3 regions of the Acetobacterium wieringae genome follow, and region 1 is predicted to be linked to each of the others. Evidence: predicted binding sites of a transcription regulator. Region 1 holds the regulator's gene; each other region holds the start of a gene.
What was found. The regulator Rex, encoded in region 1, represses fermentation and respiration genes when NADH is low (regulators of the CRP and FNR family bind a similar motif). The targets are predictions, from matches to a motif close to ATTGTTAANNNNTTAACAAT.

Region 1 (3,286 bases):
ATCCGGTGCGACACAAACATCCGAAAAATTTATCAGTTTGTCCAAGGCAATTCTGGATCTGGCCAGCAAAGGTGATCATGAACCAATAAAAATTGACACCCTCGATACTTATTCAATCACCAGCAACCCCGACCATGATGGCTATCAGGGATTTCTTCAGGCAACCTTTAACGGATCAACGCTCGTCACTCTGAGTTACGATGAAATTATAACCGAAGACGGAAAATCAAAACGCAAATCAACTGATCCTCCTGCCAATACGGACTTTAATGCATTATTTGACACAATAACTGAGACGGCACTTAGCAGTCAGTCTCTGGAAAGTCCATTTCCAGCCAATGAAGCATCTCCAGAAAAAGTCAAATACGGAGAATGTCTACGACTCTTAAGAGAAGCAAGAGCGCCTTTTTGATGCTTTATCCCTTTAAGATTTATTCCTTTAATTCAACCGTAAATCTTGACAAATGTTAAAGACGTGGTATAATTACGCTATAGGCAGTGCATTTATGCCAACAATTCTAAACTGAAAGAAGGTGAAAAAATGGAAAACAATACTTTTGGCAGCCGATTAAAAGCGTTGCGGATTTCAAAACGATTAACACAGGAGAATTTTGCCAATCTTTTCTATCTAAATAAAAGCTCTATCTCCAAGTATGAAAAAGATAAAAACTTACCTGAAAACCAATTACTGATAAAAATTGCAGATTTCTTTGAAGTTTCTGTGGACTATTTATTATGTAGAACCGATCAGCCAAAGCTTTTACCAAGCAACCCGAAACCGATGACATGTGAAGAATTTTTGAAATCTTACGTTTTTTCCAACGAAGAAGTGGATTCTTTTTCTTCGTACTTCTCTTTCCCGGAAAGCTATAAGCAAGAGGTTCTGGATTTTATTAATTTTAAGAGCTCCAGTGGGAAGTAAATCAAAAACTACGAAAATCATGTTTAAATAACTTGTTATAAAACAAAAGAAACACAAAGAAAGTGTTTCTTTTTTAATTCACCGATATATCCGCAGTTGTGTTTTCTTTTTTGAGCAAAATATAAAGAGCCTGATTAAAGAAAATCAAACTCTTCCCATACTCTACAACTAATCTTTTACTCACCCAGCAGATAAGTTAACGTGAATAAACTATCTGTAATGTTAACATTCTCAACCACTACATCACTGGGAACATCCAAATCCAATGGGCTAAAATTGAGGATACCTTTCACACCCAGTTCTGTAATCCGGGTTGCAACTTTCTGACCGACTTCCCGGGGCACACACAAAATGGCGATGTCAATTTCATTCGCTTTGACAAATTCATCAAGTTCATCCATATGTTTTACTACTACACTGCCAACGACTGTACCTACAGTCAATGGATCAACATCGAAGACGCCTTTTAAAATCACACCTTCCCGCTTAAATCGTTCGTAGTTTGCGATGGCATGACCCATATTCCCGCCACCAATGATAATACAATTATATTCACTATCAAGACCCAAAATTTCCTTGATAGCCTCCTTTAATTCTCCCACATTATAGCCGTACCCCTGTTGTCCATACCCCCCGAAAGAATTCAAATCCTGTCTAATTTGAGAAGCTGTCAGACCCATCAGACTTGCTAATTCCCGGGATGATATTTTTTCGATATCATTGAGTTGTAAATCACTTAAATATTGATAATATTTCGGTAACCGTTTTACGACGGTCATTGATACTTTTTTTGAGAAGCGATGCATGATTACTTCTCCTTTCTTTCGGATAGTCAACTAATTATATCAATATGAACCAATTACGTCAAATTATTCATTTTAATTTGCCGTTTTTTTTGATAGAATAGTAAAAGTGAACTCAAATGACTGAACAAAAACGAAAACAGGTGAAATAATGTTAATCAATATCGAAAATTTGCATTTTAGTTATGGCATTCATGAAATTTTTAATAATCTTAATCTATCCATTAATGAAAAAAAACAAATCGGTCTGGTCGGCCGCAATGGTACCGGAAAATCGACGCTGCTTAAGCTGATTACTGGCGAACTGATCCCTGATACCGGACGAATCAGCAAAAAAAACGGACTAACCATCAGCTATTTATCTCAGGAGTCCACAATTGCCGAGAACACAACCCTACTCGAAATGCTCACTGATGTATTTAAACCGCTGATCGACATGGAAAAGCGAATCAAACAAATTGGCGCTGCCATTGCCGACAGCACCGGGGCAGAGCAGGAAAAACTGATGCTGGAGTTTGGGGAATTGCAAGAAAGTTTTGCCGAACAACACGGTTATGAATACCCCAGCCGAATTCGGGGTGTCATCAATGGCCTCGGTTTTAAGCCCGAAGATCAAACTAAAGCCTTCTCGATGCTTAGCGGCGGTGAAAAAACCCGTGCTACGTTGGGCCAGATCCTACTTCAGGAACCGGAACTGCTCTTATTGGATGAGCCCACCAACTACCTCGATATCGATGCCCTGCAGTGGTTGGAACAATATCTTAAAAATTACCCCGGTACTTTTGTCATCGTGTCTCATGACCGCTATTTTATCGATAAAGTCTGTACTTCAATTATCGAAGTATCCCAGAAAAACATCAAAGAATATCAAGGCAATTATACCCAGTATGCACTAAAAAAGCGACAGGATATGATGGAACAAAATCATCAGTATCAACAACAACTTAAAGAAATCAAACACCAGCAGGAAGTCATCGACCGGTTCCGGGCTTATAACTCCATCAAAAGCTCAAAACGGGCTTCAAGCCGGGAAAAAGCCCTCAGTAAGATTGAGTTGCTCGACAAGGTCGAAACTGCTCATAACAGCCATTTCAGCTTTGTCCCCCGGGTTAAAAGCGGCAATGACGTTTTGGCGGTGACAGGGATTAAAAAATCCTTTGGCGATCGTCTGCTTTTTCAGAATATGAATTTTGAAATTCATCGCGGTGATAAAATCGGCATCATTGGACCCAATGGTGCCGGAAAAACAACCCTTTTTCGCATTTTGCAGAAAAAGTTGGTCGCCGATGCCGGCGAAATCCGACTGGGTCAGAAGGTCCATATCGGTTATTTCGATCAGGAACATCAGGCTCTGAAGCAATTCTACAATGAAAATCTGCTGGAAGCCCTGTGGGATGTCGATTCGAAACTGACTGAAGGCGAATTGCGCAATATCCTGGCGGCCTTTTTATTTGTCGGCGATGAGGTCTTTAAACCGATTGGCACCCTATCTGGCGGTGAAAAGGCCCGGTTGCTGTTGGCCCGCTTGATGATTTCTCAGTCCAACTTCTTATTGATGGAT
Region 2 (3,286 bases), 400 kb from region 1:
CCTTATTGAAGAAGGCGTTAATTTTATTGACACTGCCAGAGCTTACACCAACAGTGAAGAAATGATCGGGGAAGCATTGAAACAATGGGGTCGGGAACATTTTTACCTGGCTACAAAAACCCCAAAACTCAGCTATGATGAGGTAATGGCTGATGTTAAAACCAGTCTGGCCGAGTTACAAACCGATACCATCGATTTGTATCAGTTCCATAATGCCAAAACGATGACCGATTATGAAACTATTATGAGTCCCGGGGGTGGATATGATGCGCTGGTCGACTGTAAAAAACAGGGGCTGATTAAACATATCGGCATTACCTCCCACTCTTATGAAGTTCTCGATCGTGCTCTGGATGAGGATAAATTTGAGACCATTCAGTTTCCTTATAATATTGTCGAAAACCGTGGAGCACCGCTCTTTGAAAAAGCCAAATCAAAAAATGTCGGGGTCATTATTATGAAACCACTGGCTGGCGGCGCTTTTATCCACGCTAATTACGCCCTGCGCTGGGTAGCTGAAAATCCCAATATTTCAGTATTGATCCCTGGCATGGATTCAGTCAAACAGGTTCTAAAAAATACCCGAGTCGGCAACGATTTTGTGCCGCTGACCGATGACGAACGAGAAACCCTTGAAGCCGATGCCAAGGCACTGGGAAAAACCTTCTGTCGCCGTTGCGGTTATTGCGCCCCCTGTCCCCAGGGCATTGACATCCCAATGCAGTTTATTGTTGAAGGTTATTACCGCCGCTACGATCTTGAGGAATGGGCCCTGGATCGTTATCGCAGCTTTGTTGCCAATGCGTCAGACTGTATCCAGTGCGGCGAATGCGAACCCCGGTGTCCCTATGATCTGCCCATCCGGGATATGCTCAAAAAAACCCGAGACCTGTTTGACCCGCTGCTCTAGTGTCTCCATCCCGCAACGCTGTTAAAAAGGCCACAATCCCCCAACTGGTGAGATTGTGACCTTTTTTATTTTCATATATTTTGCTTTCTTAGTCACACAGGTATAAGCGACCCAAGGCATCGGCTGCCATAATCGCAGCGTATACGGTGTCGGCATCGACATCAAAAGGCATATTATGAATCGTTTCGGCAGGATCTGCCGCTGCAACTGCCACTGCCATGATTTTTTCCGGGGTTGGTTCGGTGCACCCGAGTTCACCCAGCGTAATTGGCAAGCCAACAGATAAACAGAAATCAATCACTTCTTCAATATCTTCCATGGAGCGGTTTTCCATCACCAATTGAACCAGGGTTCCGAAGGCAACTTTTTCACCATGATACATATGGTGGCACTCCGGTAATACGGTTAAACCGTTATGTATGGCATGACAAGCAGCCAGGCCGCCACTTTCAAACCCAACCCCGCTGAGGTAGGTATTGGCTTCAATAACATTTTCCACCGCCGGAGTACAGCTTGCTGCTTCAACCGCCAGCTTTGCTTTTAAGCCGTCTTCAATTAAAATATCATAGCATAATTTTGCCAAAGCCAGTGCCGATTTGGTCGGATGTGCGCCTGACATGGTGGTTCCGTTGGAATCCACGGTGGCCTGGGCTTCAAAATAGGTAGCCAATGCGTCTCCCATCCCAGCGACAAAAAGTCGGGCTGGAGCCGCTTTGATGATGTCAGTATCCATCACGACAATCTCAGGGTTTTTAGGTAGAACCAGATATTCATCAAACACGCCGTCTTCAGTATAAATAACGGATAAAGCTGAACAGGGCGCATCAGTGGAAGCAATGGATGGTGCAATCACGACTGGCAGTTTTTCATAATGGGCTGTCGCTTTGGCTGTATCCAGGGTTTTTCCGCCACCAATACCAACAACCACATCACAACCTTGGGCTTTGACGATTTCCTGGAGACGGGCAATTTCAACCTTTGAACACTCACCGTTAAACTTTTCGGGTGTGAATTTAATTCCCGCTGCTTCGAAACTGGCTTTCAATTCCTCCGCTTTGGTTCGCATCATGGTTCCGCTCATTAAAACAAGCGCAGATGTTCCAAATTTTCCAACATGTTCCGGCAATTTACCAACTTCTCCGGCACCTTGAACATAACGGCTGGGAGACATAATAATCTTTTGCATTTTCTACCTCCGAAAATTTTTTTCGTTATTATTATATCAAATAATTCCAGCTATGAATTCGTTATCATCTAAAAAAAACAGGCCAGCGCTGATACTATTTCTGGTCTGATTTTATTTTTTTAACCGGTTCTTAATGCAATTGGTAATTTTTTGTTTCCAGCTATAACTATTTCAATCAAGCATCCTGCACCAAAAAAAGACCAACCAACCCGAAGCGGGTCAGTTGATCTCTTTTACTTTAGGCCATATAGAATTCCCCGTTGGGATCGACATCGATGGTAATAGCCTGACCTTCGTGGACATTGCCCTTGATAATTTCTTTACCAACCATGGTTTCGATGTGTTTTTGCAGGTAGCGTTTCAGCGGTCGGGCCCCATAGGCCGGGTCAAAACCCATGTCGATAACGGCATCGATCGCTTCCTTAGTCAGCGTAACCGTGATGCGGCGTTCTTCCAGTCGTTTTTGCAAATCGTTTAAAAGCAGGGTGACAATCTGGCTGATCGCTTTCTTGTTGAGTGGTTTGTAAAGCACAATTTCATCAATTCGATTTAAAAACTCCGGTCGGAAATAGCTCTTTAATAATTCCATCACAGCCGCCTCTGTTTCTTCGGTAATTTCACCAGACGTATTGATCCCTTCCAGTAAATATTCCGAACCGATGTTGGAGGTCATGATGATGATGGTGTTTTTAAAATCGACGGTGCGCCCCTGGGAATCAGTAATCCGGCCATCATCGAGGATCTGTAGCAGGATATTAAAAACATCTTTATGGGCTTTTTCAATCTCATCCAGCAAAATTACACTATAGGGTTTGCGACGAACTGCTTCGGTGAGCTGTCCACCTTCTTCATAACCAACATATCCCGGAGGTGCCCCGATTAGGCGGGATACCGAAAATTTTTCCATGTACTCACTCATGTCAATCCGGATCATATTTTCTTCGCTGTCAAAGAGGGTGGCGGCAACCGCCTTGGCCAGCTCGGTTTTCCCGACCCCGGTGGGGCCCAGAAACAGAAAGCTGCCAATCGGGCTGTTGGGGTTTTTAATCCCGGCCCGGGAACGGATAATGGCATCAACCACTTTCAGGATTGGTTCTTCCTGACCAATAACCCGTTGTTTTAAGGTATCTTCCAAAGCCAGTAGTTTTTCCCGCTCGCCTGAGACCAGCTTACTAAGGGGGATATTGGTC
Region 3 (3,286 bases), 1.3 Mb from region 1:
TCAGGGTGATGTGACGGATATGGACGGACAGGATTTTGATAACTATAAACTAAAAACCATGATACTGCGTTATCTGATCAATGCCAAAGGGATTAAGACTACTGGCGAAAACATTGCCTATCGGGATGTTTCCGGAGGAAACATTTACTATCCCTGCTTTGAGGGGCGTTGTTTAAAACGGTTTGCCTTCACCTTTAATTACAATCTTGAGGGGTTGAAAAAAGCGATGGCGATTCTGGGGGCAGAACCCCAAAGTATTGGGGATCTCTCGTGGCGCTTTGAGGTCATCAACAATATGTTCATGACCGTAATTTTATGGATTGGGGATGATGAGTTCCCGCCTGAAGCACAAATCTTGTTTGATGCCAACTTCCCCAGTGCCTTCAGTGCTGAAGATATGGCCGTTATGGGCGATATTTTTATTCCGGCACTTAAAGAACTCAGTAAGAAATAATGAGGCAATCAAAGCTTATGGATATTGACCCCCATTTTTCGGAGAGTAGTTATGTTATTAATCGTGATTTATTTAAAAATCACGATCCTGGCGAGATGAGTAGAAACGCCTCTTGCCCCTATGATCCGAAAAATGGACGGTTTGAAATAATGGTTCTGGGAGAAACGTATTTTGTCGAACATCCCAGTGGGGTGGTGCTAAACGCTTACGGTGAAGAATTTGACAATTATTCAATCAAAATTTTTATTCTCAGATATTTAATGAATGCCAACGGAAAAGAAGCGACCAACGAATGGATCAGTTTTAAAGAATTTCCGGATGGCCCCTTATATTATTCCAATTTTCACAAACGCTGCATTCAAGTTTTTGCACAAATAGGCAACGAAATGCCGGAGCAACTAAAAAAATACATGAATGGACTGCAAGCGCTTCCCTATAATAAAGGGGATCTTTCCTGGCAGTTCAAGGTAACTCCCGGAGTGGATATCGTCTGGATTTTGTGGTTTGGTGACGATGAGTTCGAAGCTGAAGCTCAAATTTTGTTCGACAAGAAATTAACAGACGTCTTTAACATCAAAGATCTGGCAATTTTAGGGGATGTTTTGATGATTTCGTTGAAAACCTTTACTTTCTCTTTAAACTCTAAAAAAAATTAGGATAAATTTTAGAAAAATGCCGAAAATTAATTGACAAACTTTTAACTAATATAGTACAATCTGTGTATACTTATATATACAGGTAAAAAGCTGTAGAATATGTAATGGTTTTAATTTGGTTTTAAAGTCTTGAACTTTGAAATAAATATTTTGAAAAAAGGTAACAGGTTAGGAGGAAACAAAGAATGCCATACAAAAAAGCAGAACAAAAATTTAGTGGCAAGATCAACGTATGTGAGATAGGTGTTGGAGATGCAGCTATCAGCATAGGTGGAGAAAACTCATTACCATTTTTAGGTACTGAAGGGTTTAAAACTGCGGTTGGTATCGCAATTTCAGACACAACTGACGAATGGGCAGATTGCTTCAAAGCACTTTACGGAGATGATTTGAAAAACCCTGCAGCGTTAGCAAAAGCAGCAGTAGAAAAATCAGGTGCTGATTTCCTATTAGTTAAACTTGAAAGTGCAGATCCAAACGGCGCAGATGCATCAGTTGAAAGCTGTGTTGCAACAGCCGTAGCAGTAGAAGCTGCAATCGACGTACCTTTAGTAGTAGAAGGATGTAAAAACGGCGAAAAAGATGCTAAGTTATTAGAAGAAGTAGCAAAAGCTCTTGAAGGAAAAAATGTCGTTTTATTCTCTGCAGTAGAAGACAATTACAAGACAATTGGTGCTGCTGGCGGAATGGCTTACGGCCAAAAAGTATCAGCTGAATCTGCAGTAGATATCAACCTTGCAAAACAATTAAACATCTTATTAACACAACTGGGTGTTAAGAGCAAAGATATTATCATGGATGTTGGAACAGCAGCAGCCGGTTACGGTTTTGAATATGTTGCTTCAACCATGGATCGTATTCGTTTAGCCGGCTTAGGTCAAAACGATGAATCACTGCAAATGCCAATTATGACCAATGTTTCTAATGAAGCATGGGGCGTAAAAGAAGCGGTTTCCACAATTGAAGATGCACCAGAATGGGGCGATCAGGAAGCACGTGGTATTGGTATGGAAGTAGCAACAGCTTCTGCTTGTGTTGTAGGCGGATCAAACGCTATCATCGTAAGACATCCAGAATCAGCTAAAACCGTTAAAGCTTTAGTTGCTGGAATCATAGGTTAGGAAAGGAAGGCGAATACAAATGGCAGTAAAAGGTTTAGATATCTTTAAACTCACACCAAAAACAAACTGTAAAGAATGTGGTTTCCCAACATGTATGGCTTTCTCAATGAAAGCTGCTACTGGCGGGGTACCTGTAGAAAAATGTCCATACATTTCAGAAGAATCTAAAGAATTATTATCAGAAGCTACAGCTCCTCCAATGAAAACCATCAAAGTTGGTTCTGGTGATGCTGAAAAAGCTCTTGGTGGCGAAACTGTATTATTCAGACACGAAAAAACATTGGTTAACAAAAACCTGTTTGCCGTTGAATTATCAGATGCTATGAGTGACGCTGATGTCGATGCAGCTTGTGCTACATTACAGAAAGTTAACTATGACCGTATCGGCGAAATGATGTTCGTTGAAGTAGTTGCTGTCCGTTTTGCAGCTGATGCAGCTAAATTTGCAGCACTTGTTAAAAAAGTAGCTGAATGTGGCAAAATTCCAATGATCGTGACAACTGATGCTGAAGTAGCAAAAGCAGCGGTTGCAGGCGCAGGCGCAGGCGCAATTATCATGGGTGCAACCAAAGATAATGCCGCAGCAATGGTAGACGTAGCTAAAGCTGCAGATGCTGTTCTTGGTGTTTCTGCAGACAGTATTGAAGCATTACACGATTTAGTTGAAGAAATCGAAAAAATGGGTTACAAAAACCTGGTATTAAATGTTGGCGAAGCTTCAATCAAAGAAGCTTACGCAAATGCAGTTGATATCCGTACAGCAGCAATCAAAGGCAATGACCGTACCTTCGGATATCCTTCAGTTGTATTTGCAAACAAATTGGCACCAGCTAATACTAACCTGCAAATTGCTTTAGCATCAGCTTTCGTTCTTCGTTACGGTTCAATCATCGTTATGGACGAAATGGACTTCAACGCTGCTTTACCACTGTTTGGTTTAAGACAAAACATCTTTACCGATCCTCAAAAACCAATGCGTGTTGAACCGAAGGTATATGAATTCAACAAACCAACAGGCAACGATCCAGTTCTTGTTACCGTTGACTTCGCATTAT

Region 2: the regulator Rex is predicted to act here: its motif matches at 2,118-2,137, upstream of CHL1_RS05435 (glycerol dehydrogenase).
Region 3: the regulator Rex is predicted to act here: its motif matches at 1,140-1,159, upstream of acsD (acetyl-CoA decarbonylase/synthase complex subunit delta).

The regions. Positions count from the first base shown of each region.
Region 1 covers NZ_CP097897.1:1,506,267-1,509,552, reverse strand. The annotation lists gene CHL1_RS07270 (FMN-binding protein) at 1-412, shown strand, start outside; gene CHL1_RS07265 (helix-turn-helix domain-containing protein) at 542-922, shown strand; gene CHL1_RS07260 (redox-sensing transcriptional repressor Rex) at 1,099-1,728, opposite strand; gene CHL1_RS07255 (ABC-F family ATP-binding cassette domain-containing protein) at 1,877-3,286, shown strand, end outside.
Region 2 covers NZ_CP097897.1:1,101,845-1,105,130, reverse strand. The annotation lists gene CHL1_RS05440 (aldo/keto reductase) at 1-910, shown strand, start outside; gene CHL1_RS05435 (glycerol dehydrogenase) at 999-2,096, opposite strand; gene clpB (ATP-dependent chaperone ClpB) at 2,335-3,286, opposite strand, start outside.
Region 3 covers NZ_CP097897.1:2,764,670-2,767,955, reverse strand. The annotation lists gene CHL1_RS13545 (DUF3786 domain-containing protein) at 1-454, shown strand, start outside; gene CHL1_RS13540 (DUF3786 domain-containing protein) at 472-1,110, shown strand; gene acsD (acetyl-CoA decarbonylase/synthase complex subunit delta) at 1,296-2,231, shown strand; gene acsC (acetyl-CoA decarbonylase/synthase complex subunit gamma) at 2,251-3,286, shown strand, end outside.